Regions from separate parts of the Arthrobacter sp. USHLN218 genome, predicted to be linked through region 1. Evidence: predicted binding sites of a transcription regulator. Region 1 holds the regulator's gene; each other region holds the start of a gene.
The links. Region 1 encodes Rex, which represses fermentation and respiration genes when NADH is low (regulators of the CRP and FNR family bind a similar motif). Its sites were predicted from a motif close to CTTGTGAANNNNTTCACAAG; they were not measured.

Region 1 (10,193 bases):
GGCTGCCCGGGTCATATTCGGTGACCGATCCGTCGCCGGCGATATAGTTCTTGTTGTCGCCGGCGTTGGCCTGCTGGGCCAGCGAGTCCTCCACCGTGCAGGCGGCCAGCGGCAGCGCGAAGACCAGCGCGGCGCTCATCTTGAGCAGGGACCGGCGGTTCAAAGGCTCAGGGGTATTCGCAGTCACAATCACACTTTTCTACGTGGGCTGGGGGCTTCCCACTTCTACAACGCGTAGTAATTCTATTACGCTCCCGGGAGATTGGCCGCACCGGGCAGCAGGTCCGCGCTCGGCTCGCAATACTCCACCCCGGCGAGGTGCTCGCCGTCGAACTTCAGGCTGGTCACGGAGGCCAGCGTGCACTGCCGCCGTCGCGGGTCGTGCCAGAGCCGACGCCGCTCCGCGGCCAGGCGCGTGACCCAGATGGGCAGCTGGTGGCTGACCATGATGGCCTCCGCCCCCGGGCCGCCGATTTCCTCGGCGGCCTTCCGCGCATCTTCCGCCGCCGCCATCACCCGCAGGACCTGGGCCGTGTATGCCTCGCCCCAGGACGGCCGCATCGGATTGCGCAGGGAGGCCCAGTGCCGCGGATCGCGCAGCTGCCGCCTGATGTCCGCCAGGCCCTCGAAGCGGTTTTCCGCCTCGATAATCCGGTCGTCGGTGACGATTTCCAGGTTCAGCGCCGCCGCGGTCGGCTGGGCCGTCTCCTGCGCCCTGGTCAGCGGCGACGAGACGAGATAGCAAATGTTGGCACCGTGGGCGACCCGGTCGGCGAAATAGTCCGCCGCCCGCTGCGCCATCTTCTGGCCCAGCTCCGACAGGTGGAACTCGGGCAGCCTGCCATAGAGCACACGGCCCGGATTATGGACTTCTCCGTGGCGGAGCAAATGAACGGTCGTTGGCGGCATGGTCTTAAGTGTCTCAAAGGAGGCCGCTATTGCCCAAAGCGCGGGCCGCCGCAAGAATGGCCGGGGAGGGCCCTCGAGCGCGGGCCCTTGAGGCACGAACCGTTGATCCAGGCATCTACCATTCCAGGAGTTCACGATGACACTGCCCCAGGGCCTCACCGAAGGCATTTGGAAACTCGACCAGGCGCACAGCGAGATCGGCTTCACGGTCCGCCACGCCGGCATCAGCAAGGTCCGCGGACGATTCACGGACGCAGACGCCGAAGCGCGCGTCGGAGCGACACTGGCGGACTCGACCCTCCACGCGACCGTCAAGACCGCCAGTTTCAACTCGGGCGAGGCCAACCGTGACGCACATGTGAAGGGCCCGGATTTTTTCGATGTCGAGCAGTTCCCGGAGATGACCTTCGTCGCGACGGGGGTTGAGGGCGACGGCGAGGAGTACACCCTCACGGGCGACCTCACCATCCGCGGCGTCACCAAGCCGGTCGAGGTCGAGGTGGAATTCACCGGCGTCGCCGTCGACCCGTTCGGCGCCACCCGCGCCGGCTTCACCGGCGAGGCCGAGATCAGCCGCAAGGAGTTCGGTCTGACCTGGAACGCGGCGCTCGAGGCGGGCGGAGTGCTGGTCAGCGACAAGGTGAAGATCAACCTGGACGCAGCGCTCATCAAGCAGTCCTGAACCGTCGCCCGCGGGCCAGGGCCCTGCGCTTCCGCCCCGCCCGCCGGCGGCGCCGAATATCATCCTTTCGAGCTAGTCACAGCGCACTCGGCGCCGCTGTAATGTTGGCTTAACAGGCCCTGCGAAGGCGCCTGCAAGCGTCCGCCGCTTCCTGTGCAGCCAAGAAAAGGATCCGACCATGTCCACTCCTGAAAACCAGCCCGACCCCTCCGGCCAGCCGGAACAGCAGCGCGGCCAAGCGGCCAACGGTTCTGGCCAGGAGCAGCCCCGGTACGGGCAGAACCCGCCGCAGTACGGTCAGAACGCCCCTCAAGACGGACAGAGCCAGCCCCAGTACGGGCAGAACGCACCCCAGTACGGACAGTCCGCCCCTCGATACGGGCAGAACCCGCCCCAATACGGCCAGAACGCACCGCAGTACGGACAGCAGCCCGGCCCCTACGGCCAGTCCGCTCCCCAGTACGGCCAAAACCCGCCGCAGTACGGACAGGCTCCCCAGCAGTACGGCCAGCAGCCCGGCCCCTACAGCTACCAGAGCGCCCAGCCGGGCCAGTACAGCTACCCCTCCTCCCAGCCGCAGGCGGGCGCTGTGCCAACCCGGCCCAAAGAAGTAGTCATCGCCTTCTGGCTGATCATCGCCGCGGCGGTGCTGACCGCCATCTCGATCATCACCTCGCTCGCCACGATGGACACCCTCCTGGCGGGTATGGCGGACGACCCGGCCGTCCGCGACGCCCTCGCCCAGACCGGCGGCGAGATCAGCGAACAGCAGTTCATGGACATGATGAGCGGCACGGCGGGCGTCGTCCTCGTCATCGCGGGCCTGATCGCCGTCGGCCTCTACCTGATGGTGGCCTTCGGTGTGAAAGCCGGCAAGAACTGGGCCCGCATCACCGGCACGGTTTTCGCGGCGCTGTCGCTCGTGGGCCTGGTGCCGTTCGGACTCAACACGCTGACAGCGCTTCTGGGCATCGCGGCGATCGTGCTGTTGTTCATGCGGCCGTCCAACGAGTTCTTCAAGGCCGTCTCGGCCCGGAAGTACGGCATCTACGGCCGCTGACCGGCCGGCTCTAGCGGGCGCTGCGGGCGCGGGATTCGGAACCTGGTTCCGATTCCTGCGCCCGTTGTGCGTGGTAGGCAAGAATCTGCAGTTCGGTGGCCATGTCCACCTTGCGCACCTCGACGCCCGGCGGCACCTGCAGGACGACTGGAGCGAAGCTGAGGATACTGCGCACCCCGACGGCCACGAGTTCGTCGCAGAGCTCCTGCGCGGACCGGGCCGGAACCGCCAGGACCACCATGTTCACTCCGGTGCGCGCCAGCACCTTCTCCAGGTCCCTGACCGCGCTGACCTTCAGCCCGCCGACCTCGGAACCGATGATGGCGGGGTCGGCGTCGAAAATGGCCGCCACTTCGAAGCCACGGGTCGTGAAGCCGGAGTAGCCCGCCAGGGCCCGGCCAAGATTACCGGCGCCGACAATGGCGACCCGCCACTCCTGGGTCAGGCCGAGGCGCGCGGCAATGGTCCGGGTGAGGAGCTGGACTTCGTATCCGACGCCGCGCGTGCCGTAGGAGCCCAAATAGGACAGGTCCTTGCGCAGCATGGCCGACTTCACGCCGGCGGCTTCGGCGAGCTCCTCCGAAGAAACGCGCTCCACGCCTTCGGCCAGCAGGGAGTTGAGGGCCCTCAGGTAAATGGTCAGCCGGGCCACCGAAGCGGGAGGAATGGGCCGACCGCGCATCTCCGGCCCCGCAGCGGGACCTGAAGGATCGTGGGTAGTCACGGTTCGGTCCTTACGCTATCGGTCTGTATCCCAACTGTAGGGGCTCGGTTCGGCGCCCACCAATCCGGCCGCACCGTCACGCGGTAAGCAAGCGCCGCAGCCGGTCCGGGTCGATGTGCCAGAAGTCCCGCTGCACGCCGTCGATCATCACGACGGGAATTTCCTCCGCGAAGCGCCGCTCCAGCTCGGCGTCGTCCAGGATCGACTGCTCCCGCCATTCCACCCCAAGTTCGCCGGCGACCTCGGCCACGGTGCGCCGCGCAGCCTCGCACAGGTGGCAGCCGGGCTTGGTCAGCAGCAGCAGGTCGTGCGACGGGGCGGGTGATTCACTCATGGCACCACGGTAGCGCGAGCCGTACTCGGGGCGCCACGCGGCATTCAGCCGCCGGAGACGGCGGCCAGGGCGGCACGGCGAGTTCCCGGGCGGTCTGCACCCGTGGACCTCGGTCGCTAGACTCGAGACATGCCGACAGCCGACCAGGACCCAGCCTCCCGCACCACCGGCCCGCCGGACCGGCAGGCAGCGGCCGCATTCTTCGACGTCGACAACACCCTGATGCGCGGGGCCAGCCTCTTCCATGTCGGCTTGAAGATGTACCAGCGCGGTTCCTTCCGGCTGCGCGACGCCCTCGGTTTCGCCATCAAGCAGGGCCGCTTCCTGCTCACGGGCGAGAACCTCAAGGACATCCACGCCGTCCGGGATTCTGCGATGGCCATCGGAACCGGCCTGCTGGTGAGCGACGTAAAGGCCCTGGGCGAGGAGGTCTACGACGAGATCATCGCCTCGAGGATCTGGCCCGGCACGCGCGCACTGGCGGACCAGCATCTGCGGGCGGGACGCCGCGTCTGGCTGGTCACCGCTACTCCCCTGGCGGTCGCCGAGGTCATTGCCGACCGTCTCGGCCTGACAGGTGCCCTGGGCACCGTGGCGGAAATCGCCGACGGCGCCTACACCGGAGCGCTGGTCGGCGAGATCCTGCACGGGCAGGCCAAGGCGGACGCCGTGGTGGAACTGGCCCGTCTGGAGGGGCTCAAGCTGGAGCGTTGCTGGGCGTACAGCGACTCGTACAACGACGTGCCGCTGCTGTCGCTGGTCGGCAATCCCGTGGCCATCAACCCGGACGCCCGGCTGCGCCGGCACGCGCGCGAGCACAACTGGCCGGTCTACGATTTCCGCAGCGGCCGCCGTGCTGCGACGCTAGGCCTGAAGGCCGCGACCGGCGCGGGAGCCATCTACGGTCTCTGGCGGGGCCTGAGCAGGGTCCGGCGTCCCCGCGCCTGATTGCCGGGGCTACCCGGCTGCGGGCCGGCGGCCGGGCGAAGGCCCGGTGTAGGCCGGGCTTAAAGACAGCAGGCCCGCCGGTTTCCCGGGCGGACCTGCGAACTGCCGGCTGTGCGGCTACTTCTTGTTGCGGCGCTGGTGGCGGGTCTTGCGAAGCAGCTTACGGTGCTTCTTCTTGGCCATACGCTTGCGGCGCTTCTTGATAACTGAACCCACGAGTTCCTCACAAATCACTTCGGTTGGCATCCGCCGGCCCCGACTGCCCGAAGGGCCGGGCAGGCCAGCAAATCTTACGACGACGTAAAACGTTCCTTAACAGGGTACCGCCTAATTCGGAACAGCTTTGACCGCGGCCCGGCAACCCGACCCGCGCCGCGCCCGATCCGATCGGGTCAGGCGGTGCCGCTCTCGCCGTCCACGACTGCTCCCTGCACATACTGCTCCACCGCGGATTCCGGAACGCGGTAGGAGCGGCCGAAGCGGACGGCAGGCAGATCGCCGGCATGGACCAGGCGGTAGACGGTCATCTTCGAGACGCGCATGACCTCGGCAACCTCCGCGACCGTCAGGAAGCGGACGTTCGAGAAGTTCTTCTCCTCAGCCATTGCACATCAATCCTTAACTCCAGGCGGGCCCACTCCGGGCTAAGGCCCAACGGCGTGCCGCCTTGCCAAGCGAGTAAGTGCCGTCTCACTCGATACTCTAGATGCATGAGTGGCCAAAGTGAAAGTTGCCCCTGTGGCTTAACCGTTAGATGACTAGGGCTTTTTTATGCCCGGACCTATGACTGCCCGGCCGCGGCACGGCTGGCGGCCGCCAGCTGCTCGAGCACCAGCTCGGTCGTTTCCCAGCCCATGCAGGCGTCCGTCACACTGCGCCCGTAGACGAGCTCGGCCTCTCCCCTGGCCACCTCGGCCACGTCCAGCTTCTGCGCGCCGCCGGTCAGGAAGCTCTCGAGCATGACGCCGGCCAAAGCCCCGGTCCCGGCGGCCTCCAGCTGGGCCGCGAGCTCCAGCGCGACTTCGGCCTGCCGGTGGTGGCTCTTCCCGCTGTTGGCATGGCTTGCGTCCACGATGACCCGCGGGTTCACTCCCGCCGCGGCCAGCTGGCGGGAGGCGTCGAGGACGCTGTCCGCCGAGTAGTTCGGGCCGCCACTGCCGCCGCGCAGGATCAGATGAGCGTCCGGATTACCGGGGGCCGCCACCACGGCCGCGCGCCCGTCGTCGTCCATGCCAAGGTAGGCCTGTTCCGCCGATGCCGCCAGGCATGCGTCGACCGCTACCTGGATGCCGCCGTCGGTCCCGTTCTTGAAACCGACGGGCAGCGGCAGGCCGGCCGCGAGCTGGCGGTGGATCTGGCTCTCGGTGGTGCGGGCCCCGATGGCGCCCCAGCTGACCAGGTCGGCGAGGTAGGGCGCGCTGACCGGTTCGAGGAACTCGGTCGCGACGGGCAGGCCGAGTGCCGTCACATCCAGCAGGAAGCGGCGGGCCGTGCGCAGTCCGGCCGCCACATCGTGGGAGCCATCGAGGTGCGGGTCGTTGATCAGGCCCTTCCAGCCGACTGTGGTGCGCGGCTTCTCGAAGTACGTCCGCATCACCACCAGCAGGTCCGCGCTATGCCGGCGGGCCGCCTCGGCCAGCCGCGCGGCGTAGTCCAGCCCGGCCTCCGGATCATGGATCGAGCAGGGTCCTGCGATCACGAGCAGCCGGTTATCAAGTCCGTTGAGAATGGCCCGGATCCCCGTCCGTCCGCGTTCGACGGCGGCAATCGCCCCGGGCGCCGCCGGCAGTTCCGCTGTCAGTTCCCCCGGCGAGGGCAGCGCGCTGAACGTCGCGACGCCGGTCGAAGGGCTGTGCGTGGCGGTGAGGCTGGACAGTGGCGGCATGTGGGTTCCCGTCTGGTAAATGGCGGGAACGGTAGCCCAGAACCCGCCGTGGAAATGGCGAAGGGCAGAGAATGATCTCTGCCCTGTTGGCTCTGGAGGTTCGTTGGGTGCGTATGCCGCTAGGCAGTCACGTTAGGCCCCTCCAGAGCCAACGGAAAATACGCATACCAACGGGTTGTCATGTAGCGAGGGTACGCCGCGCGCAACCGCGGACGCCACTTGTAACGGAAAATGACGCGGCGCCCTCAGGCCTGTTCCCAACCCGACAGGAAGGCCGCTCCCAGCACCGGCGCCCGGTCGAGGGGCCGCACACCGGTGATCCCGTGGGCGGCGACCTCGGCCGCAATGCCCTGCGCCATCCGGGGAACGTTCGCACCGATGCTGCCGCCGAGGATGACGGGGCCGCGGCTGCCGGTCCGGCGCGCAACCAGGACAATCAGTTCTGCCAGCTCCCTGACGGCGGCCTTCAGCAACGCTCCCGCCACGGGATCCGAGCCGGCCGCGTCGACCACCACGCGCGACCTCTGCGCCCAGTAGGCCCGGCCCGCGCCGCCATGGAAGGCGGATATCAGTTCCACGGGTTTCGACAGGCCGCAGTCCGCCAGCAGCGCCCGAGTGAGTCCGTCCGGTTCCAGGCCCTGGTCGCGGCGGCGAAGGGCATGCCGGACGGCCTCGCGGGCCAGCCAATAGCCGCTGCCCTCGTCGCCGAGCAGGTAGCCCCAGCCGCCGGCCCGCGCCTCATTTCCCGCGCCGTCGGTCCCCCAGACCGCGGACCCCGTGCCGATGATGACGGCGATGCCGCTGCTGGCGCGGCCCGCGGCCAGGATGAGCCGCGAGTCGTGGACCGCCTCGATCCTGGCCCCCGGCGCAAGAGGGGCGATAAGCGATTCGAGGGCACCGGCGTCGTCCGCGGTATCGATGCCTCCGGCACCGGCTACGACGTGGTGCGCCCCCGCACCCACCGCGGCGAACACCTTCGCCAAGGATTCCGCGGCCTCGTCGCGCGAGACGTTCTGCACGTTCGCGCTGCCGGCCACGGCCTCGCCCGCGGGCACGCCGTCTTCGAAGCGGACGGCATGCGTCTTGCTGCCGCCGATGTCCAGCCCAATCAGGACGTCCGTCATGGGCAGAGCCTACCGGGAAACTGCTAGATCAGGCCCTGGGCCAGCATGGCGTCGGCTACGCGGCGGAAGCCGTCGATGTTGGCACCGGCAACGTAGTTGCCCGGCATGCCGTACTCCTCGGCGGTTGCGGCGCACCTCTCATGGATGTTGACCATGATGTCGGTGAGCCGCTCCTCCGTGTGCTCGAAGGTCCACGCGTCGCGGCTGGCGTTCTGCTGCATTTCCAGGGCGGAGGTGGCCACGCCGCCGGCGTTGGCAGCCTTGCCCGGACCGAAGAGGGTGCCTGCTTCCTGGAACAGGGCGGTCGCCTCGGCCGTGCACGGCATGTTGGCACCCTCGGCGACGGCGATCAGGCCGGCGTCCAGCAGGCGGGCGGCGTGCTTGTCGTTGAGTTCGTTCTGGGTGGCGCACGGCAGGGCCACCGTGGCGTCGACGTCCCAGACGGATCCGTCGGGAACGTAGCTCACCGACGCTCCGCGGCGCACCGCGTAGTCGGAGATCCGGCCGCGCTCCACTTCCTTGATCTGGCGGAGGAGTTCGACGTCGATGCCTGCCTCGTCCACGATGTAGCCGCCGGAGTCGGAAGCGGTAACGACCTTGGCGCCGAGGGACTGGGCCTTGGCGATGGCGTTGATCGCCACGTTGCCGGAGCCGGAGACGGAGACACGCTGGCCGTCGAAGGTCTGGCCGCGGGTCTTGAGCATCTCCTGGGCGAACAGGACCGCGCCGTAGCCGGTGGCCTCCGGGCGGACCAGGGAACCGCCCCAGCCGATGCCTTTGCCGGTGAGCACGCCGGATTCGTAGCGGTTGGTGATGCGCTTGTACTGGCCGAAGAGGTAGCCGATTTCGCGCCCGCCGACGCCGATGTCGCCGGCCGGGACGTCGGTGTACTCGCCGATGTGGCGGTAGAGCTCGGTCATGAAGGACTGGCAGAAGCGCATGACCTCGGCGTCGGACTTGCCGCGCGGGTCGAAGTCTGCACCGCCCTTGCCGCCGCCGATCGGCATGCCGGTCAGGGCATTCTTGAAGATCTGCTCGAAACCGAGGAACTTGACGATGCCCAGGTAGACGGAGGGGTGGAACCGGAGGCCGCCCTTGTACGGGCCGAGGGCCGAGTTGAACTCCACCCGGAAGCCACGGTTGATCTGGACCTTGCCGGCGTCATCCACCCACGGAACGCGGAAGATGATCTGCCGCTCCGGTTCGCAGATCCGCTGCAGGATGGCGGCGTTGGCGTATTCCGGATGCCGGGCCGAGAGCGGCGCAAGAGACTCGAATACCTCGTTGACGGCCTGGTGGAACTCGGTCTCTCCCGGGTTGCGGCGGAAAACTTCGTCACGGATCTCGAGCAATTGGGCGTCCAAGGCCTGCTCCTTCTGTTGCGTTTTCGGCGCACGCATCCGGCGTGCATGGACCGACTAACGATGGAACCACAGACCTGTGAGAAAAACGAAACACACTCGACACGTCGGGAGTCAAGCGTGTAATGAAGGCTGCGCCGCAGCGCGCGGTTCAGGTCCGCCGGCCGCGCCTCAATTTCGGCAGGTGCGCCAGTAGATCCGCGGCCTGTTTCGCGGCCTGGTTGGCGGCCTGTCCGAACGACCGGCCCAGCGGCGCGGCCCCTGCCGCTTCGCCCTCCGCGGCCGGCGCCATCGCCACGGCCGGCTCGGGAACCAGCGCAACGGCCGGCGGCAGCGGCTCGGCCGCGGGGGCCGGTGCCGCCCCGAGACCGAACGATCCGACCCAGTCCGCGACATCCTGCAGCGGCCCGGGCTGCAGACCGTAGTAGCGCTTCTGCCCCTGCGCCCGCATCGAGACGAGGCCGGCTTCGCGCAGGACCTTCAGGTGCTTGGAAACCGTGGGCTGGCTGACTTCGAGCTCGTCCACGAGTTCACCGACGGCCTTGTCGCCGTCCCGGAGCGCCGCCAGGATTTCCCGGCGGGTTGTCTCCGCGATAACGGCGAAGACATCATCGATGACCATTCCATTACCCTAACCGCATATACGCTCTCTGGCATCCTCCTAGGCGGGCGCGCCGCCGGGACCTCAGTCGAACCAGGGATCCAGGCCGTGCAGCGGGAAGATTTCCTTGCGCGTTGCCATTACCGTGCGGTCAACGGCGTCGTTGGGGTCGTAGCCCACTTCCCAGGATCGCCACCAAAGCCGGGCGTCGTCATTCATCACCAGAGGCGCCGACTGGCCGTACCGTTCATGGACGTACGCGCGCCACGGACGAGGCACCTCGGACTGCAGGGGAACCGGGTGGCCCGAGACGATGGCCAGCAGATGCGTCCAGGCGCGGGGAACGACGTCGAAAATGTTGTACCCGCCCCCTCCCGTGGCGACCCACCGGCCGCCACAGACCTGGTCAGCGAGTTCCGCGATGTCCAACATCATCTGCCGCTGCGCGTCGACGCTCAGCCGAAGGCTGCTGAGCAGGTCCTGGGCGTGGCCGTCGCAGCCGTGCTGGCTGACGATTACTTCGGGCTGGAACGCCTTGGCCAATTGCGGCACGACGGCGTGGAAG
Region 2 (10,193 bases), on a different contig from region 1:
AGGACGATTTCCGCACCGAAGGCGCGAAGCATCACACGGCGCTCGGTGGACATGGTTTCCGGCATGGTCAGGATGACCTTGTAGCCGCGGGCGGCGCCCACCATGGCCAGCGCGATGCCGGTGTTGCCGGAGGTGCCTTCGACGATCGTGCCGCCGGGGTGCAGCGCTCCGGCCTTCTCCGCTGCGTCGACGATGGCGACACCGATGCGGTCCTTGACGCTGTTAGCGGGGTTGTAGAACTCAAGCTTGACCGCCACGTTGCCGGGGAGGCCTTCGGCCAGTCGGTTGAGCCTGACCAGCGGCGTGCCTCCGACAATCTGGGTGACGTCGTCGTAAATCCTTGCCATGAAAGGTGCCTCTTCCCGCCCAGTGGGCTTAGTGCAGTGACGTGCCTCGGCAGAGGCCTGCAGGCCACCAAGGCACAGTTGAAGCCAGCCTAGCCAGCGCCGCCCGCGGCCGTTAAGCCGCGAGCCATTGGGCGTAATATTTCCGGGCCTTGGCCAGCTTGGGGTTAATGATCACCTGGCAGTAGCCCTGCTCCGGGTGCTTGGCGTAAAAGTCCTGGTGGTATTCCTCGGCGCGGTGGAAGGGGCCGAGCTGTGCCACCTCGGTGACGATCGGGTCCCGCCAGTCCTCCTGCGCGCGGGCAATGGCTGCCTCGAAGAGATCCTTCTGTTGTTCGTCGCGGTAGAACATGGACGAGCGGTACTGCGTGCCGACGTCGTATCCCTGGCGGTTTAGCGTGGTCGGGTCGTGGGCCGTAAAGAACAGCCCCAGGATGACGTCCTCGGGCACCACCTCTTCGTCGAAGGTGACGGCGACGACTTCCGCGTGGCCCGTCGTCCCCGAACAGACCGCTTCATAGAACGGGTCCTTGGTGTGGCCGCCGGTGTACCCGGAAACCACCTCCGTGACTCCTTTCGTCTTCTGGTAAATCGCGTCCAGGCACCAGAAGCAGCCTCCGCCGAGCACAAAAGTCTTCATGGCTTTAACAATGTCATGGTGTCGCCGAAGATTCCCGAAGCGGCATCCGGCCCGAAATGATAGCGCGGGGGCGCAGCCGTTTGGGGTAGAAAAGGATCATGAACGACGACGATCAAGCGCAGAACGACGCGGACGCCCGGCAGCCGGCCGCCGAAGAACAGCCGGGCGGGACGCCCGTGCTGGGGGACGTGCTGCTCGCAATCGAAGAGCTGTGGCCCCAGTCGCTCTCCGAGCCGTGGGATGCAGTGGGGCCAGTGGTCGGCCGGACTGCGGCCGAGGTAAAGCGGGTCCTCTTCGCCGTCGATCCGACGGCGGAAGTCATCGATGAGGCGCTGGCCTGGCAGGCGGACCTGCTGGTCACGCACCATCCGCTGCTGCTCAAGCCGGTGAATTCCGTGGCGGCCTCGCACTTCAAGGGGGAGGCGGTGCACCGGCTGATCGAAGGTGGCTGCGCGCTGGTGACGGTGCACACGAACGGCGACAGCGCCGTCGGAGGCGTTTCGGACGTGCTGGCGGACGCAATGGGGCTCCAGGGCGTCAAGCCGCTGGTGCCGGCGGAGAAGGGGCTGCCGGAAGAAGGCATCGGCAGGGTCGGGGAGCTGTCGGAAGCGACGACGCTGGGCGACTTCGCCGCCGTCGTTTTCGGTATGCTCCCGGCGGTTGCCGGGGGAGTGAAGGTAGCAGGGGACCGCAACGGGGTGGTCCGCACGGTCGCCGTCTGCGGAGGCGCCGGGGATTCCCTCTTCGACGCCGTCCGCGCCGCGCAGGCGGACGTATACGTCACGGCGGACCTGCGCCACCACCCGGCCTCGGAGGCGCGCGAGGGAGCCGTGGAGGGGCGGCCGTACCTGATCGACGTCTCGCACTTCGGCAGCGAATGGCTGTGGCTGACGCCGGCGGCAGAGGCGCTGGACAACGTGCTGCGCGACCAGGGGTACGACGTCGAGGTCAACGTCAGCGGAATCAACACCGACCCTTGGGACTTCATCCTCACGCCCGGCTGAGCCGGTGGGGCGAGGCGATAGGCTAGGACAATGCCGGCCGAGAGGGCACGGTTCGCATTCGGAAGGAAATCCATGGCGAAGGCACCAGCATCCGAGCAGCTGAGGCTGCTTGACCTTCAGGCGCTGGACAGCAAGTTGACCCAGCTGGACCGGCGCGCCGCCGCGGTTTCGGCCAACGCGGACATCGCGGCGCTGAAGGAAAAGCTCGCCGCCGCGGACTCCGGGCTCGTGGCCATCAACACCGAAGCCAGCGACACGGCCATGCAGCTCAAACGGGCCGAGACCGACGTCGAAGTGGTGCAGGCCCGAATCGACCGTGACCAGCAGCGTCTGGACAGCGGAGCCGGGTCGCCGAAGGACCTGTCCGCGCTGCAGAACGAGCTGGTCTCGCTGAACAAGCGCCGTTCGGACCTCGAGGATGTCGAGCTGGAGGTCATGGAGCGTCTGGAGGCGGTACGGGTCCGCCAGGCCGAACACCAGCAGGAGAACGATGCCCTCGCGCAGGAACTCGTGGCGCTGGAAAAGACCCGCGATGACGAGCTGGCCGGCATCGCCGCGGAACGCAAGGATGTCGAGGCCGCCCGTGCGGAGCTGGCTGCTACTTTCGACGCGCCGCTGCTCGCCGTCTACGACAAGACCCGCGCCCATCGCGGGATCGGGGCCGCGCGGCTGTTCCACGGCAAGTCCGAAGGTTCCGGCATGCAGCTGAGCCCGGGCGACCTGAACGAGATCCGCGGCGCAGCGGCGGATGAGATCGTGTTCTGCCCGGATTCGGGCTGCATCCTCGTCCGTTCGGCCGACTGGAGCTAGTCAGGCGTCACGCCCGCTTGGCGCTTTTCCCCGCATCCGGTCCGCCCTGCGCTTCACCGCGCGGATGAGCCGCCGGGCGCGGACACGGTTGGAAACGGCCGGACGGGGACCGAGCAGGGAAGCCGCGAGGCTGCCGTCCGGTGCTTCCTGAAGCCTGACCCGCCGGCCCGTGGCGACCGTGTGGATGGCCCCGCCGGCGCTGAGCGAGACGTGGGCCTCGTAGAGGCCGGGCTCCAGGCCTGCCAGGGACACTCCGGCGAACCGCTGCGTGGCGAAACGGGCATGCGTGTGGCTCTTCGCGCCGTCGCCGAAATAGTCGGCGGGATCGGTGACCCGGGCCCCGGCCAGCGGCAGGGACCGGACGTGCGCATCTGAGGCCAGCACGAGATAGTAGCGGCCGGATTCCCAGCCGGCCATCGGCGTGCCCCGGACCGCGAAGGTGCCGTCGAAATGGACCCGGTCCCCGCGCGCCCATTGGCTCTTGATCTCGAAGACGGCCTGGTGCGGCGCATCCCCGAGGATCGGGCGCTTGCGGAGCACGCTGCCTTTGCTGTCGGCTGCGAAGGTGACGAGGTCCCCGCCGTCATTGCTTTCCGCGGTCGTCCGTGCGGTGGAGACACAGGCGGCGGTCCGCTCGGCTGATTCCGCCGAGAGGGCCAGCGAGGCCTTGTAATCACCGCGGGGCAAGCCGGCGAGATCCAGTCCGTCGTCGGGCGCCCGGAACTTGCCGAAGCGGTAGTCGCAGAAAAAGTCTTCGTAGTGCGTCTGGTAGATACCGCGGTCCTGGACCTGGACCAGCGGGAATTCGTACCGCCCCGCGTCGCCTTCGAGGACCAGGGACGTCCCGAGGGCTCCAGGCCGGTCCGCGGCGTGGCCGCGCAGGAATGCCACTCCCTGCGGGAAGAACTTCGGGCCGGCCAGCTTGCCGGCCCGGAGTTCCACGACGGCCGCCGAGGAGCTCCGCTGCTTTCGCAGGCCGGCCGCTGCTGCCTCCGGATCCTGCCGGAAGCCGTTGCTGACTTCGCCGTACCGGGGAACGACATTCTCGCCCAGCGCGTACAGCACGGACAGCAGCAGCGGCATGTTGTAGCGGGTGATGTCCGAATGCTCGTTGACGAGGTCGGAATCCGTCTCGATGTAATTGAAGTTGGAGTATCGCCGCAGCAAGGGCAGCGCCGGCTCCACCTGCTCCGCGTGGAACTGGTCCTGCACCGAGCTGAACACATAGATATTCCGGTCGCGTCGGGCGTCCTTGGCCACCGCGTCGGGCAGCAGGCTGTCGAGCAGTTGCAGCTCTTCACCGCTGCCGGTGCGGGTCAGGTGGCGGTGGATGACCGGCCGGTGCTTGGCGGTGTGGCTGCCGATGTAGATCTGGGGAGCGCTGGCCACGATGTTCGGGAAGTCGTATTTGATGCCGTAGTAGAGCGCGGCGAACCCGCCCTTCGAAAAGCCCACCAGCGTGCAGTCTTCGTGGCCGAGCCCCAGCCGATCCAGTTCCTGGTCGATGGCGGCAATCACCGCCCGCTCGACGGAGAAGTCCAGGCCGTTGCAGAGGTAGTAGGAGTACTGGCCGCCGAAATCATCCTTCAGCCACAGCCAGTTCGCCTGGCTGTCCCGCGAACCGCGGCCATCGAACTCGTAGCTGTCGATCGGCCGGATCCCGGCAAACATGACCACCAGATGCCGCCGGTCGAGTTTGGCGGGGCGGCTCTTGCAGTGGACCGTGACGCCCTCGTGGACCAGCGTGTGCTCGGTTTGTTCCCTGGCCATCCGTTCAGCCCTCCAAGATGATGCTCAGGGCGTGCGGCTTCCGTCCCGTGCCGGGGGTGAGCTCGGCCCTCCATTTCTCCGTCGCGGCCTTGAGCAGCGCCGCGGGGGTCGCCGGAGCCTTGCCGCGCCGGGTCAAAAGGTGCCGGGCGAGTTCTCCGCGGGTGTGCTTGGCGAAGTGGGAGACGACGGTGCGCTTGCCGGCGCGCTCCTGGAAGACGTTGACCGCCACCGTGCTCTCCGCCGGAGGCGCCCACGCGGCGGCATAGCTGCTCGAGCGGCAGTCGACGACCAGCTGCCCGTCGGCGCGGTCGTCCAGGGCGGCAGGCAGGTGCTTCTTCCAGTAGCTGGCGAGCTTGCCGGTCTCCGGGAGCCCCACGGACATCGACAGCCGGTAGGCCGGAATGCGGTCGGCGAAGCCAATCGCACCCCAGAGCGCGGAGATAACGACGACGGCGGCGTCCGCCTTGCGTTTCTGCGCGGCGGTCATGCTGGCGTAGCCGAGGGCGTCGTACAGGACCCCCGAGTAGACCGTGTGCGCCGGCGCCGACGGTTCGGCCTCCAGGCGCCTGTTGCGCTCCACTTCTTCGGCCAGCGAGGCGCCCACGCCCAGGAGCGCCAGGGCTTCCGGATGGGAACTCGCGCTGGCCAGGGCGGCAAGCACTTCCTGGCGCGGACCGTTCAGTTCGGCAAAGCTCAACTCGGCGAGTTCGAACGGATGGCCCGTCGCAGCGGCCGTCTTTCCTTCGGAGGGCGGGAGCAGAATCAGCACCATAAGAGCTTACAGACCTGCAATGCGACCACGGGTCCGGCCCTGCACTGATGACGGGCCGGGACGCGGCCGGCTGTATTGTGGGAGAAGGACAGGTTGGCCGGGCGATCGCGTTGGCTGCCCACGGGCAGCTGCCGAGGAAAGTCCGGGCTCCGCAGGGCAGGGTGGTGGGTAACGCCCACTCGGGGAAACCCGCAGGCAAGTGCCACAGAAAACAGACCGCCAGGGCCGCTTCCGCGGCGCCTGGTAAGGGTGAAACGGCGGTGTAAGAGACCACCAGTGTCCCGGGTGACCGGGGCAGCTAGGTAAACCCCACCCGGAGCAAGGCCAGACAGGGCACGTTCGAGGGCCGCCCGCCCGAGTGCCCGGGTAGGCCGCTTGAGGGCACCGGCAACGGTGCTCCTAGATGGATGATCGCTACCCTGCACGGGGGAACCGGTGCAGGTGACAGAACCCGGCTCACAGGCCAACCTGTCCCACTTTGTGCGGCCGCTGTGAGTGACTTCACACGTAACCGATTCGTGGGTGTGACCGGATTCCCTAAAATGGAATTGGGCAACACCCAAACAGCACTGAGCCAGCCGAGGCGACTGTGTGTTCTGCGCGAAGTGGATTCGACTTCGCTGCGGGGTTTCGCCGCGGAATTCGCGGCGGGTACAACCGGGATCGAGGAAGACCCCGGCTGATGTAGGAAGGTAACTCTGTGAACCAGAAGTCTGAAGCGGCCCTGGATACGTGGATCAACCGCGAAGCGCTCGCTGAAACGATGATTCCGCTGATTGGCCGTTTGTACCGCGAAAACAATGTGGTCACGTCGATCCATGGCCGCAGCCTGATCAACCAGTCCGTCGTGGGCATCCTGAAGGCCCACCGCTTCGCCCGGCAGATCGACGAGGTGGAGCTGCCGCTGGAAGAAACCTTCCCCGTGCTGCAGGCTCTGACCGAACTCGAGCTTGGCGCAGGCTCGGTTGACCTGGCTCGCCTGCTGGGCAAGTTCAAGGACGAAGGCGCAGGCCGCGACCTCAAGGAGTTCCTGCGCGGGGAACTCTCCGGGATCGTGGGCAAGCGCGGCGAAGACACCCGCACCAGCACCGACGTCGTGCTGTACGGCTTCGGCCGCATCGGCCGCCTGCTCGCCCGGATCCTGGTCGGGCACTCCGGCGGCGGTCACGGCCTGCGGCTGCGCGCCGTGGTGGTCCGCAAGGGCAGCGAGAACGACCTGGTCAAGCGCGCCAGCCTGCTGCGCCGCGACTCGGTCCACGGACCGTTCGAGGGCACCATCTCGGTGGACGAGGAAGCCAACACCATCCTCGCCAACGGCACCCTGATCCAGTTCATCTACTCCAACGATCCGTCGACGGTGGACTACACCCAGTACGGCATCGAGGACGCCATCGTCGTCGACAACACGGGCAAGTGGCGCGATGAGGCCGGGCTGTCCCAGCACCTGCAGTGCCCCGGCGTGTCACGCGTTGTGCTCACGGCCCCGGGCAAGGGCAACCTGAAGAACATCGTCCACGGCGTGAACCACAAGGACATCACCGCCGAGGACAAGATCGTCTCGGCCGCATCCTGCACGACCAACGCGATCACCCCGGTGCTCAAGGCGCTCAACGACAAGTACGGCATCATCCACGGCCACGTCGAGACCGTGCACTCGTACACCAATGACCAGAACCTGATCGACAACTTCCACAAGGGTTCCCGCCGCGGCCGTTCGGCAGCGCTGAACATGGTGCTGACCGAGACCGGTGCCGCCAAGGCCGTGGCTAAGGCGCTGCCCGAGCTGGAGGGCAAGCTGACCGGCAACGCCATCCGCGTTCCCACCCCGGACGTGTCCATGGCCATCCTGAACCTCAACCTGGAGCAGGAAGCAACCAAGGACGAGCTCAACAGCTACCTGCGCGCGGTGTCGCTGGACTCCGACCTGCACAAGCAGATCGACTACATCGCTTCGCCGGAGGTCGTCTCCACGGACTTCGTCGGGTCGCGCCGCGCCGGCATTGTGGACGGGCTGGCGACCATCGCCAACGGCAAGAACGCCGTGCTCTACGTCTGGTACGACAACGAGTTCGGCTACAGCTGCCAGGTCATCCGCGTCCTCGAGGAAATTGCGGGCGTCCACCCGCAGCAGTTCCCCGTCGTCGCCAACGAGCCGCTCGCCGAGGCGATCGGCTGACCTGACCGCAACTGGTCCGGCTGACAGTGCCGGCCGCGCCCACTGCGGCGCGGCCGGCACTTTCGTCTGCGGCTATGGCTTTTGCCGCAGACGTGTTCCTAGAATGTCCCCATGAGTGAGACAGAGCTGACGCGTTGGGAAAAGGCCCAGGCCAACCACAAGGAAGCCGTCCGCCTGCTGGAGGACGCCAAGGCTGCGTTTGCCCGGGGCGAAGTCCAGCAGAAGCGCGTGGACGAGCTCACCAGGCTCAAGGACATCGCCACCGAGGATTACCTGCGGTGCGAGAAGGAGCACCGCTCCGGCTTCACGGACTACTGACGGCGGCCGGACCCGGCCGGCACGAATCTCAGTGGCCGAACGGATCCGGATCCACGCCGGGCATCCACGTCTGCCCGGGGATGCCCCAGCCGGCATTCTTGATGTGTTTGCGTGCCCGTTTGCCCCAGCGGCCGTCGAGGCGGTCGATATAGAGCTTGCCGTCCAGATGGTCGTATTCGTGCTGCATGACCCGTGCGAACCATCCGGTGGCCTCGAAGTCCAGCGGGTTCCCGTGCTCGTCGAAGCCGCGGACGCGTACCCACTCCGCACGCTTGAGCGGATAGGACAGCCCGGGCACCGACAGGCAGCCTTCGACTTCGTCGTCCGGATCCGGCTCGGCGCCGGACACCTTGCCGAGCGTGACCGAAGGGTTGACGACGACGCCGCGTTCCGGAACGCCGTCGTCGTTCGCGTACTGGTAGGTGTAGAGGCGGAGGCCGACGCCGATCTGCGGTGCGGCGAGCCCAACACCGTGGGCCTCGTCCATCGTCTCGTACATGTCCCGGACGAGTTCGCGCAGTTCGTCGTTGAAGTCCTCCACGAGGGCTGCGCGGCGGTGCAGGACCGGCTCCCCGGTGATGGTGACGGGACGGATCGTCATGCTTCTCCTCATGTGGCACGGCCGGAAAAAGCGAAGAGCCGCCTGGAGATGTTCCATGCGGCTCTTGCTGAGTCGGCGTGGACGCCAACCCTAAATGGGGTGAGTAACGGGGATTGAACCCGCGACCTCCTGGACCACAACCAGGCGCTCTGCCAGCTGAGCTATACCCACCATATGCCTCTTTGTTCCTCCCGGCAGACTCCACTCTAGCGGTTCCTGCCGGTCTTCAACCACAAAAGGCAACGCAGATTAGTCTACATGCCCGGCGGGGTGGTTTCGGCCAATTCGGGCGGTTTCGGCCCGAATCCGGCTAAATGTGTCCCACCTAACATCGGCGCTATTCCACGGCGGAGGCGGAGACGGACGAGGCGATCTGCTTGGCTGCCGCCGAGTCGGGGCCGGGGGAGGGGACGAAGACGGCCTGCCGGTAGTAGCGCAGTTCGTTGATCGAATCCTTGATGTCGCCCAACGCCCGGTGTCCGCCGCTCTTGGCAGGAGCCTGGAAGTAGGCCCGCGTGAACCAGCGGCGGGAGAGCTCCTTGATCGTGGAGACATCGATGATGCGGTAGTGCAGGTGCTCGATGACGCGCGGCATGTCACGGGCGAGGAAGTTGCGGTCGGTGCCTACGGAGTTGCCGGCGAGCTGGGCCTTGCGCGGTTCGGGGACCCATTTGGTGATGTACTCCATCACGCGGTCTTCCGCCTCGCTCATTGAAACGCCCGACGGGAGCTCGTCCAGCAGTTTCGACGTGGTGTGCATCTGGCGGACGAAATCGCCCATCTGCGCCAACGCCTCCTCGGTCGGCTTGACGATGACGTCGACGCCTTCGCCGAGGACGTTGAGTTCCGAGTCGGTGACGAGGACGGCTACTTCGATCAGGGCGTCCTTGTCGAGGTCGAGCCCGGTCATTTCGCAATCTATCCAGACAATATGTTCATTAGAGATAGGCACCGCTCCAATGTACCGCGTCGGCCCCCTGGCCAGACGGTTCGGGCGGCCCTCGCGGCGGGCCTTGCCGGTGTGGTGACGGGTCCGAATGCTAGAATTCGCTGTTAGGCACCCCCGCGGCACCAGCCCGCGGCCGCCTCCTTGCCCGCCGTTCCCGGGGAATGCCGCCGCGCGGCGTGGCAACCGGCCCAGCAGTGTGCCGCGACTGACCTGACCGCCCGGATGGATTGGATATGGCGAGACCATGACAGCGAGGATGCCCGCTGCTGAAGCGACCGGCTCCGCCAAGGAGCGCGAAGGGGGCGGGCAGTCGGCGCGAAGCATCATCGAAGGCACCATAGGCTCCTTCCTGATGTTCTTCGGCTCCCTCGGGGTCGGCTGGCTGGCCTCGATTTCGGAACTGCGCCGCTGGCCGCTGCTGATCTGGCTACGCGTGGAGCCGGCCGGCGTCGTCCTCTCCGTGGTCCTGCTGGCACTCGGCGGCATGCTTCTGGTCCGTTCCTGGCTGCGCCTCGGCCAGCGCTTCACGGTGTGGGGCAAGGAGTCCCGCAGGGCGACCTACACCGCGATCATCGCCTGGGGGATCCCGCTGGCGTTCAGCATCCCGCTGTTCAGCCGGGACGTGTATGCCTACATCGCCCAGGGCAAGGTGATGGTCAACAACCTGAACCCTTACGTGGACGGGTACGACCAGCTCTCCAATTACCTGCAGACCGGGGCCGACGACCTTTGGGCGCAGAGCCCCACGCCCTACGGGCCGGTCTTCCTGTGGATGGAGGAGTTCGTTGTCTGGCTGACCGGCGGCCATC
Region 3 (10,193 bases), on a different contig from region 1:
GCCTGAGGACCGCGGTCCTGCCATTTGCCGGCGGGAGGCGGCAGCCGGTGCTCCGGCTGGGCGGCCTCGGCGGCCCCACGCCCGTCGGCCGTGCCCTGGAATCGGCGCGCACGGGCGGCGACTACGCCCTTTCCTTCGCCGCCTCGGGACCGGCCGGCATCCTGTCACACGGGCTGGCTAAGGCGGCCAAGACCGGCCTGGAACGGGCCGCGGGCGGCGCGGCCTTCGGCAGCCCCGCGGGCCAGTCCTTCGCCGGGAGGGTCATCCACAATCTGGACTTCGGATCCAGGTTTTCGATTGTCGCGGTGGGCGCCAGCCGGCAGCATGGCCGGCTCCAGGATGCCGACGAACTGCGTCGCCGGACGGATATCTCCGCGCGGCCGCCGCGCCCGCGCTCCCCTCCGTCACGCCGGCAACGATCGTCATGCCGGCCCGGCTGCGGGTGAAGCTCGGCGCTACTCCCCAGCCGGTCGGGCGGGACGCAGCGGAGCGGGGATTTCTTGCGACGCATCCCAGGGCATCGTCCACCCCAGGTCGTCAAAAAGATGGCTCAGCAGGATCGCGGTGAAGCCCCAGACCGTCACGCCGTGGACCAGGAAGCAGGGGCTTTTGAAGGCGTGGCCGCTGCGCTCCACGACTGCCGTACGCCGGTTTTCCGGGTTGAGCAGGTCCGCCACGGGGACCCGGAAGACCTGAGCCGATTCCGCGAAGTCCACCACGGAGACCGGCGACGGCGACGTCCACCACGCGAGCACGGGCGTCACGAGGAAATTGCTGACGGAGAGCGGGATCTCGGGCAGCGTGCCGAGGACCTCGACACCGCCGGCGTCCAGGCCGGTTTCCTCGACCGCTTCCCGCAGCGCTGCCGCCACGGGTCCGTCGTCGTCCGCGTCGATCCCCCCGCCGGGGAAGGCTACCTGGCCGGGATGGGAAGACAGCGTCGCCGCCCGCTCGATGAACAGCAGGTCCAGATCGTCCGGCACGACGGAGTGGTGGAACTCCGCGGGCGTATCGTCCAAGGCTCCGAAGAGCATCAGGACGGCAGCCGTCCGGGCTTCGTCCTCGTCCAGTTCGACGTTGTACCAGCGTTCCCGGTCGCGGACCGACAGCCGTTCGTGGAGCGGCACGCTCACCAGCTTCTCAAGATCCGCCTTGGCACTCATGCATCCAGCTTAAAACCGGCGGCGCGCAGTTCTGCCCGTGTCTGGCCGGCGCGCATGCGGGCCAGCAGTTCCTCCCGCCCGGGAGCCAGCTCGTACTTCAGGAGTTTGGCGGCCTTGTCCGGATCGACTTCCCCCTCGCCGAAGGACGGGCAAAGATCGGCCACGGCGCAGGCACCGCAGGCGGGCTTCTTCGCGTGGCAGACCCTGCGGCCGTGGAACACGACACGGTGGGACAGCATGGTCCAGTCCTTGGGCTCGAACAATTCAGCCACGTCGAATTCGACCTTGACCGCATCGGTGGATGACGTCCAGCCGAAGCGCCTGGCCAGGCGGCCGAAATGGGTATCCACCGTGATGCCCGGAGTCCCGAAGGCGTTGCCCAGCACCACGTTCGCTGTCTTGCGGCCCACTCCGGCCAGGGTGACGAGGTCCTCGAGCCGGCCGGGGACCTCACCGTTGTATTCGTCGACGATCCGGTTCGAGAGCGCCAGCAGGCTCTGGGCTTTCGCGCGGAAGAACCCCGTGGGCCGGATCATCTCCTGCAGCTCCGCCTCATCCGCCTCGGCCATGGCCTTGGCATCCGGATAGCGGGCGAACAGGGCCGGAGTCGTGGCATTCACCCGGACATCCGTCGTCTGCGCGGACAGGACCGTCGCCACGACCAGTTCGAAGGGGTTGCGGAAGTCCAGCTCCGCGACGGCGTAGGGGTACTGTTCGGCGAGGATCTTGTTGATCCGCCGCGCCCTGCGCTTGAGCGCCAGCGGGGTCTCCTCCGCGCCGGTCCTGCGCGGCCTGCGCGCAGGCCTCTCAGGCACGCTCAATGTTCGTCAGATCCCGGAGTACCCCGACGCGCCCGTCCGTGTGCTGGACCAGGAACTCATCGCCGCGGTCCTGCAGGGCCAGGATCCAGGCCCCGGGTTCCAAGGTGAACGCGACCTGGCCGGTGTTCTCATCGAACACGGGGCGTGTCCGGCCTACGGCGAACCAGAAGGCCTCGTACGTGATTTCCTCTTCCGGCTCTTCATAGTGTTCGCGCGTGGCGCTGATCGGCGTGGCTGAGGCGGTCCTGTCACCCGCCGGCACGGAGCCCATCGCCGCGGTCCTGGGGTACGACGCCGTCGCATCCTCTGCGCGTTCCTCCCGCGTGCGCTCCTCCTCCTTCGGGGCTCGGTCCGCCTCCGCAGCGGTCCGTCCGGTGGCTCCGGCCGCGGAGAGCGCGGCATCGGGCTGGCCCTTGGCCGCGTCGGGGCCGCGGGAGCCGGCGCCCGCGATGCTGTTCGCCTCGGTCTTGGTTCCGAGCTCTGCGGGCGGCGTGGTTTCCTTCGCTGCCTCGGCCGAAGCCGCAGCGCTGCCCTCCCGGGCGGAACGTCCGGCGGCGGAGGCAACGGCCTCGTCGTCCGATACCGGGATTCCCACGGCTTCGCCGTCGGCTGCGCCCGGCGCCGCCTCATCGTCCGCTGCCGGGGAGGGAGTCTTGGCTGCCGACCCGGTCGGCGCCGTTACGCGCTGGCCCGCACCGGTGCGGCCTGCCGCGGTCGCCCCTGTTCCCGAGGTGCCTGACGAGGCGGAAGCGCCAGACGTGCGCGCCGTCCCGGCTCCGGCCGCTGCCCCCGTGCCGGGGGTACCGGCCGAAGACGCAGAGCCCGCTCCGGCTGCGGCAGCTGCGGCCGCCCCGGCGACTGCAGCTCCGGCCTTCGATCCTTCGGCCTTCGACCCCGCTGCCGGCGAGGGGACGGAAGCATCTGCGGATCCGCTCTTCGTCTCGACGGCGGTGCTGCCCTGCCGGTTCCCGGCTCCGGGACGTGGCCCTTCGGCAGCTGATGCCAGGGCGCTGTGCCCGGCCGGCCCGGCGGCTGCATCTGCTGCTGCCGCCCCGGCTGAAGCACCGCCGGCTGCTGCCGCGGCCTGGCCCGTCCGGGCTGCCGGAGCCGTGGTGGCCTTGGGCTTGGCCGTCTTCGGCCGCGGCTCGATGGCGTCGCGGGCCACCGGGTGCGCGGTGGTCTCCGGCCGTCCCACGAAGTCTGCCCGGAACTGCGGAATCCAACGCGCGCAGACGGTTGCGGACAACAGGCCGAGACCGCCGACGAAGCCGATGATGGATACGGGCTTGAGCCCCGATACCAGCTCGAGGAAGTAATAGGCGGCGTTGAAGCACGCCACTACGGAGGCGAACTGGTCCACGGACAGGGACCCGATCCGAAGCTTGGTCTTCGGCGCCAGCCTCCGGATGGCGAACAGGACCAGCACGATGACCGGCAGCAGGATGCTGAGGCCGAGCTGGAAGAGACCGCCGGAGTTCCACATGTTGAAAACAATTCCCCGGAATACCCCTGCGGGCAGCACCGACGCGAGGAACAGCAGGACTACGGACAGCGCCACGGTGATGTCGCGCATCGTGAAGGGGCCTGCCACCGCCTCTCCCACGCCGTCGCGGTTGGTCACGGCAGGATCAGTCATCGTCTATCTCCGTTCGTTTCGGCCACCAGAGCCAGCTGATTTCAGCGTAGTCAACGATGTGGGCCTTCACTAGCCGAACCGCGGCGGCGGGCCGAACCCGATCTGACCGCTCGGCGCAGATTTGCAGCCTTTTACATCGCCGAATGTGACGCCGCGCACTCATGTCGGAGGCAGGCGCTAGTGTGATAATCGACACGGATGGCAGCCGCTGCCATCGGCAGGCCATGCAAGCCGCAACACGAAAGGTCTTCGAATGTCTGAAGCCAACGGTGCCTCGTCCGCAGCCAAGAGCGATGCCCTGGAGAACCTCCTCCAGGAAAACCGGAAGTTCGCACCCAGTGAGGAGTTCGCCGCGAACGCGGTCGTTCACGCCGACATCTACGCGGAAGCGGACGCCGACCGCGTGGAGTTCTGGGCCCAGCAGGCCCGCGAACTGCTGACATGGGACACGGACTTCACCCAGACCCTGGACTGGTCCGGAGCACCCTTCGCGAAGTGGTTCGTCGGCGGTACCCTCAACGCTGCCTACAACGCGCTGGACCGCCATGTCGAGAACGGCCTGGGCGACCGGGTGGCTATCTACTTCGAGGGCGAGCCCGGCGACACCCGGACCTACACGTACGCGCAGCTGACCGAAGAGGTCAAAAAGGCCGCCAACGCGTTCGAGTCCCTGGGTGTGGCCAAGGGCGACCGCGTCGCCGTCTACCTCCCGATGATCCCCGAGGCCGTCATCACGATGCTGGCCTGCGCGCGGATCGGCGCAATCCATTCGGTCGTCTTCGGCGGGTTCTCCGCGGACGCACTGCGCAGCCGCATCGACGATGCTGAGGCCAAGCTCGTCGTCACCGCGGACGGCACCTACCGCAGGGGCAAGCCGAGCCCGTTGAAGAACGCGGTGGACGCCGCGCTGGAGGCCGAGGGCCACAACGTCGGCAACGTCGTCGTGGTCAAGCGCAACGGCGAACCGGTCGACTGGCACGAGGGCCGCGACCAGTGGTGGGACGACGTGGTGGAGACCGCCCCGGCCGAGCATTCCCCGGTTCCGCATGACTCCGAGCATCCGCTCTTCATCCTGTACACCTCCGGTACCACGGGCAAGCCCAAGGGCATCCTGCACACCACCGGCGGGTTCCTCGCCCAGGGCGCATTCACGCACAGGGCGACCTTCGACCTGCACCCGGAGACGGACGTCTACTGGTGCACCGCGGACATCGGCTGGGTCACCGGCCATACGTACGTCACCTACGCCCCGCTGATCAACGGCGCCACCCAGCTGATGTACGAGGGCACGCCGGACACGCCGCACCAGGGCCGCTGGTGGGAACTGGTGGAGAAGTACAAGGTGTCCATCATGTACACCGCCCCGACGGCCATCCGCACCATGATGAAGTGGGGCGAGGACATCCCGGCGAAGTACGACCTGTCCTCGATCCGCGTCCTCGGCTCGGTCGGCGAGCCGATCAACCCCGAGGCCTGGATGTGGTACCGCCGCGTCATCGGCGCGGACAAGGCCCCCATCGTCGACACCTGGTGGCAGACCGAGACGGGCGCCCACATGATCGCCCCGATGCCGGGCGTCACCGAGACGAAACCGGGCTCGGCCCAGGTCGCGGTGCCGGGCATCGCCGTCGACGTCGTCGACGAACTGGGCGAGCCGGTGCCCAACGGGCACGGCGGCTACCTCGTCGTGCGCGAGCCGTGGCCCGCCATGCTGCGCGGCATCTGGGGGGACCCGGACCGCTACAAGGACACCTACTGGTCCCGGTTCGACAACATGTACTTCGCCGGGGACGGTGCCAAGAAGGACGACGACGGGGACATCTGGCTGCTGGGCCGCGTCGACGACGTGATGAATGTCTCCGGGCACCGGCTCTCCACCACCGAGATCGAGTCCGCCCTGGTGAGCCACCCGTCGGTCGCCGAGGCCGCCGTCGTCGGTGCCACGGACGACACGACCGGCGAGGCCGTCGTGGCATTCGTCATCCTGCGCGGCAGCGCCGCGGAGGACCCGGAGATCGTGACGACGCTGCGCAACCACGTGGGCAAGGAAATCGGCCCGATCGCCAAGCCCCGCCAGATCCTGGTCGTGCCGGAACTGCCCAAGACCCGGTCGGGCAAGATCATGCGCCGCCTGCTCAAGGACATCGCCGAAGGCCGCGAGGCGGGTGACGCCAGCACGCTGGCAGACAACACCGTCATGCAGCAGATCGCCACCTCGCTCAAGGGCTGATCCTCCAGCACCATCCGCACGGGGGCCGCCGCAGCACGTCTGCGGCGGCCCCCGTGCGTGTCGGGGCGGCGTAGCGAACCGCAGTCGTCCCGCGCTGGTGCGGCATAGTGGAACCATGACCGATCCCGCCGGCGGCAGCAGCCGCAAACTCCTGATCCTCAACGGCCCCAACCTGAACCTGCTTGGCACCCGCGAACCGCACATCTACGGCGCGGACACGCTGGCCGACGTCGAAAAGCTCGCCGCGGACGCGGCAAAAGCCCGGGGCCTGACCGTGGAGTGCTTCCAGTCCAATCACGAAGGCGCCCTGATCGACGCCGTGCATGCGGCCCGGGGCACCGCCGCAGGCATCGTCATCAATCCCGGCGGCTACACGCACACCTCCGTCGCGTTGCGGGACGCCCTCTCGGGCGTCGACCTGCCCGTCGTCGAGGTGCACATCAGCAACGTCCACCGCCGCGAGGAATTCCGCCACCATTCCTACATCTCCGGCATTGCCGAGGCCGTGATCGCCGGCGCCGGCATCAGCGGCTACCGCTTCGCGATCGAGCTGCTGGCGGACCGGCTCTAGGAAACCCGCCCGGTCCCCCGCGGCAGCCGCGGCCGCACTGCTACTTCCGGACGCACTGCCCGGCCGCCACGGTTTCCTGGTAGACCATGGATTCGTCGATCACCGGCCGGATCTCCGCCAGCGACAGGGCATAGCCGACCGGAACGTCGTCGGTGGCCTTCGCGAACACCATGCCGGAGATCCGGCCCTCCTGGTCCAGCAGCGGACCGCCGGAATTGCCCTGCGCCACGTTGGCGGCCAGGGTGTAAACCTCGAGCTTCGAGGGCTCGGAGCCGTAGATGTTCTGCACCAGCACCGTCGACCGCCCCTGGACCGTGGCCGGGTGGCTCTGGAAGGGCCCGCCGGCCGGATACCCGTGGAACGCCGCCAGGGCACCGTTCTGCAGCACATCGCCGACTGCCAGGGGCTGCAGCTCCAGGTCCTCGACCGCGAGCACGGCGATGTCACGCTGCGGGTCGAAGTGCACCACCCGCGCGGGCAGCACGCGCCCGTCCGGAATCTCGACGATCGGCTCGTTCACGCCAGCGACGACGTGGGCGTTGGTCATCACCCGGTCCGGCGCGATGACGAACCCGGAGCCGGTCTGGTTCTGCCCGCACTGGAATGCGGTGCCGGCGATTTTCAGGACGGACGCGGCGGCCTGGTTGAGCGCGGGGGTGTCCACGCTCGCGTCGGGCACAGGCGCCGGGGTTGCCGGTGCCGCCTGGTCCGTCACCATCGGGATGCCGTCTTGGACGGCGATCGAACGGGCCTGCGCCAGCCAGGTCTTGACCGGGTTCGGGGTCAACGAGTCGATCGTCTGAATGACCTTGGAGGCAGCGATCTGCTGGGAGACGAACGGGACGCCCAGCGCGCCGATGCTGAAGGCCAGCATGGACATCACCAGCGCCGCCACGGCCAGGTTCGCTGCCCCGCCGAGCAGCCGCTCCACCGGCCTGACCGCGGGGACGTCGATCTGCCCCCGGATGGCGCGGCCGACGCCGGATCCGATCGCATGCCCGAGGATGACCAGCAGGATCGCCACGGCGATGATGGCCGTCAGCCGCCAGCCCGGGTCGGGCACCCACATGCTTACGTACGGGATAGCGACGAAGGCGGCGATCGCACCCAGGACAAAGCCGACGATCCCGCCCAAGGTCACGAGGAACCCCTTGCGCAGGCCCGCAATGAGGTAGGAAAGCAGGATCAGGATCAGGACGATGTCCAGAACCGTCAGGCCGAATAGCAAGCTGTCTCCATCGATGGCCGGGAGTTTATGAACAAGTCTAATGTCCGCGGCTGGGAATATGCCCGGGCCCGGACTGGTTAAGCGGTACGGCACCCCCGGCCATAGCCCACGAGCGGAGGGGCATCCCCTTGTCTCTGAGCGAAATCGCCCTGTGGAAGATGTCACATGGACTGCTCATGCGGCAGAATGGTAGGCAGTGCCGCAGCTGGCTACGTTGCAGCTGCCAAGCAACATGACTGAAACAGGAGACTAAATGGACATCGAGATACTTCGCCGCGCACCTCTTTTCGCTTCCCTCGACGACGACGTTTTTGCCGCGCTGACGGATGAGCTGACAGAGGTTGACCTCTCGCGCGGTGCCTCGGTGTTCCGTGAGGGCGACCAGGGCGACCAGTTGTACTTCATCGTTTCCGGCAAGATCAAGCTCGGCCGCACCGCCTCGGACGGCCGCGAGAACCTCGTGGCCATCCTCGGCCCGGGCGAGCTCTTCGGCGAGATGGCCCTGTTCGATCCCAGCCCCCGTTCCACCTCCGCCACGGCCGTTTCCGAGACGCGCCTGGCCGGCCTGAAGAACGAGAACCTGCGCGGCCTGCTGGAGACCCGTCCCGAGGTTTCCGCCCAGCTGCTGCAGGCCCTCGCCCGCCGGCTCCGCCGCACCAACGACTCGCTGGCCGACCTGGTCTTCTCCGACGTTCCGGGCCGCGTTGCCAAGGCCCTGCTCGATCTGGCAGACCGCTTCGGCCGCCCGGCGACCGACGGCATCCTGGTCGCCCACGAACTGACCCAGGAAGAACTGGCCCAGCTCGTCGGCGCCTCGCGCGAAACCGTGAACAAGGCACTGGCCGAGTTCGTCCAGCGCGGCTGGGTGCGGCTCGAGGCCCGCGCCGTCGTGATCCTGGACATCCAGCGGCTGCGCCAGCGTTCCCGCTAAACCGGCTTAACGACGACGGCGGCGGCCACCTTTCGCAGGTGGCCGCCGCGGTATTTAAGGCACTGGTCCGGGATTCACGGCACCGATCCGGGCTGCTGCCGCCTCGCCCGACGCAGCTACCGCCCGCGCTGGACCGAACCGCCCTCGGTTCCCAGCGCCGTCGGAACCTCAAGCATGGGGACGTCGTCCACGACCACCAGCTGCGGGTGATAGGTCTGCGGCTGCCGCTTATGGGACAGGTAGGCGACGCAGCCGCGGGCGGTGGAGATCTTCTCCAGCATGGTTTCGACGGCGGGCGACGTCAGCTCGCTGAGGGTGCGGCCGCGCGTGTCCTCCTGGTCCGCGGTATCCCCCAGGTTGCTGGTGTCCCGATCCGCGATCACCTTCGCTGCGCTGACCCACGAGCCCCACACGCCCTTGCCGTCCAGCAGGACCGGCTGCTGGTTCACCGGCTGGGTCGCGGCGAAGTAGCGGGTGTCGAAGCGCCGGTGGGCGAAGTCCGGGCTGATCCACCGGGACAGCGGGCGCAGCAGGTCGGTGCGCAGGCCCAGTCCCCAGCGGTCCAGCAGCTCGGGAAAGCTGCTTTCCTGCTCGGCCACCAGCTGGCGGGCACGCATCCAGTCCTCGCTGTTGCCGCCCTCGACCAGGGATGCCTCGTCCTGGCCCGCCAGCAGGATGCCGGTCTCCTCGAACAGCTCGCGGATGGCCGCGATGACATGGGCCCGGGCCACCTGGTGGTCCTCGATGCCCATGCTCTCGGCCCATTTGCCGGGCGCCGGACCGAACCAGCCGACGGCGCCGTAGTCCGCATCGTCCAGGCTGCCCCCGGGAAAGGCGATCGTGCCCAGGGGCGATTTTCCGGAGCGGTAGCCCACGTAGGTCTCGGCCCCTTCGAACCCGTCCCGCACCAGGACGACGCTGCTGGCGAGGCGGGCCTTGAGCGGCGTCCGCTCACCGTGCTCCAGCCAGCTCAGGGCCGCGGCATGCTGCTCCCGCGGCAGCAGGAACCGCCGCGTTGTCTGGCGGAGCGGGCTAGCTGAACTCGGCAATCAGTTCCACCTCAACCGGAGAGTCGAGGGGCAGGACGGCCACGCCGACCGCCGATCGGGCATGGGAGCCCCCCTCGCCGAAGACCTTGCCCAGAAGTTCGGAGGCGCCGTTGATGACGGCGGGCTGGCCGGTGAAGTCCGGCTCGGAGGCGACGAAGCCCACAACCTTGACGATCCGCGTGATGCGGTCCAGGTCGCCGATGACACCCTTGACCGCCGCCAGGGCGTTCAGGGCGCAGGTCGCGGCCAGGTCCTTGGCGGTATCGGCGGAGACGGCATCGGCGCCGCTGCCCACCTTGCCCTTCGCCGGCAGTTCGCCGCTGACCATGGGCAACTGCCCGGAGGTGTAGACGTAGTCTCCCGAGACCACGGCCGGAACGTAGGCGGCCACGGGGGCCACTACTTCCGGGAGGGCCAGGCCGAGTTCGGCGAGGCGCTCCTCGACGGCTGATACGCGGGCATCCTGCTGCTGCGCCATGCTAGTTCTTCTCCCTCTTAAGGTAGGCAACAAGGTTGGTCGAATCCGGCCCCGGAACTACCTGGACCAGCTCCCAGCCATCATCT

Region 2: a site for Rex is predicted at 5,829-5,848, ahead of WFH44_RS16430 (glyceraldehyde-3-phosphate dehydrogenase). Genes of this name have one in related genera too.
Region 3: a site for Rex is predicted at 7,798-7,817, ahead of WFH44_RS13265 (MarP family serine protease). Genes of this name have one in related genera too.

The regions. Positions count from the first base shown of each region.
Region 1 covers NZ_JBBCYT010000002.1:155,634-165,826, reverse strand. The annotation lists gene WFH44_RS04405 (TlpA family protein disulfide reductase) at 1-139, opposite strand, end outside; gene WFH44_RS04400 (histidine phosphatase family protein) at 247-909, opposite strand; gene WFH44_RS04395 (YceI family protein) at 1,046-1,591, shown strand; gene WFH44_RS04390 (hypothetical protein) at 1,770-2,651, shown strand; gene WFH44_RS04385 (redox-sensing transcriptional repressor Rex) at 2,662-3,375, opposite strand; gene WFH44_RS04380 (glutaredoxin family protein) at 3,452-3,709, opposite strand; gene WFH44_RS04375 (HAD family hydrolase) at 3,839-4,657, shown strand; gene WFH44_RS04370 (30S ribosomal protein bS22) at 4,775-4,873, opposite strand; gene WFH44_RS04365 (helix-turn-helix domain-containing protein) at 5,050-5,262, opposite strand; gene WFH44_RS04360 (3-deoxy-7-phosphoheptulonate synthase) at 5,439-6,542, opposite strand; gene WFH44_RS04355 (N-acetylglucosamine kinase) at 6,788-7,666, opposite strand; gene gdhA (NADP-specific glutamate dehydrogenase) at 7,690-9,030, opposite strand; gene WFH44_RS04345 (ArsR/SmtB family transcription factor) at 9,179-9,649, opposite strand; gene WFH44_RS04340 (acetoin utilization protein AcuC) at 9,713-10,193, opposite strand, start outside.
Region 2 covers NZ_JBBCYT010000007.1:154,009-164,201, forward strand. The annotation lists gene cysK (cysteine synthase A) at 1-347, opposite strand, end outside; gene msrA (peptide-methionine (S)-S-oxide reductase MsrA) at 460-984, opposite strand; gene WFH44_RS16405 (Nif3-like dinuclear metal center hexameric protein) at 1,083-1,988, shown strand; gene WFH44_RS16410 (zinc ribbon domain-containing protein) at 2,061-2,798, shown strand; gene WFH44_RS16415 (accessory Sec system protein Asp2) at 2,799-4,568, opposite strand; gene WFH44_RS16420 (YaaA family protein) at 4,573-5,337, opposite strand; RNA gene rnpB (RNase P RNA component class A) at 5,430-5,815, shown strand; gene WFH44_RS16430 (glyceraldehyde-3-phosphate dehydrogenase) at 6,041-7,516, shown strand; gene WFH44_RS16435 (hypothetical protein) at 7,628-7,834, shown strand; gene def (peptide deformylase) at 7,863-8,435, opposite strand; tRNA gene WFH44_RS16445 (tRNA-His) at 8,531-8,606, opposite strand; gene orn (oligoribonuclease) at 8,773-9,387, opposite strand; gene mptB (polyprenol phosphomannose-dependent alpha 1,6 mannosyltransferase MptB) at 9,629-10,193, shown strand, end outside.
Region 3 covers NZ_JBBCYT010000005.1:186,140-196,332, reverse strand. The annotation lists gene WFH44_RS13295 (WXG100-like domain-containing protein) at 1-446, shown strand, start outside; gene WFH44_RS13290 (NUDIX hydrolase) at 456-1,163, opposite strand; gene nth (endonuclease III) at 1,160-1,984, opposite strand; gene WFH44_RS13280 (hypothetical protein) at 1,971-3,620, opposite strand; gene acs (acetate--CoA ligase) at 3,874-5,850, shown strand; gene aroQ (type II 3-dehydroquinate dehydratase) at 5,966-6,421, shown strand; gene WFH44_RS13265 (MarP family serine protease) at 6,462-7,649, opposite strand; gene WFH44_RS13260 (Crp/Fnr family transcriptional regulator) at 7,903-8,580, shown strand; gene WFH44_RS13255 (NUDIX hydrolase) at 8,697-9,629, opposite strand; gene WFH44_RS13250 (RidA family protein) at 9,613-10,107, opposite strand; gene WFH44_RS13245 (DUF4177 domain-containing protein) at 10,109-10,193, opposite strand, start outside.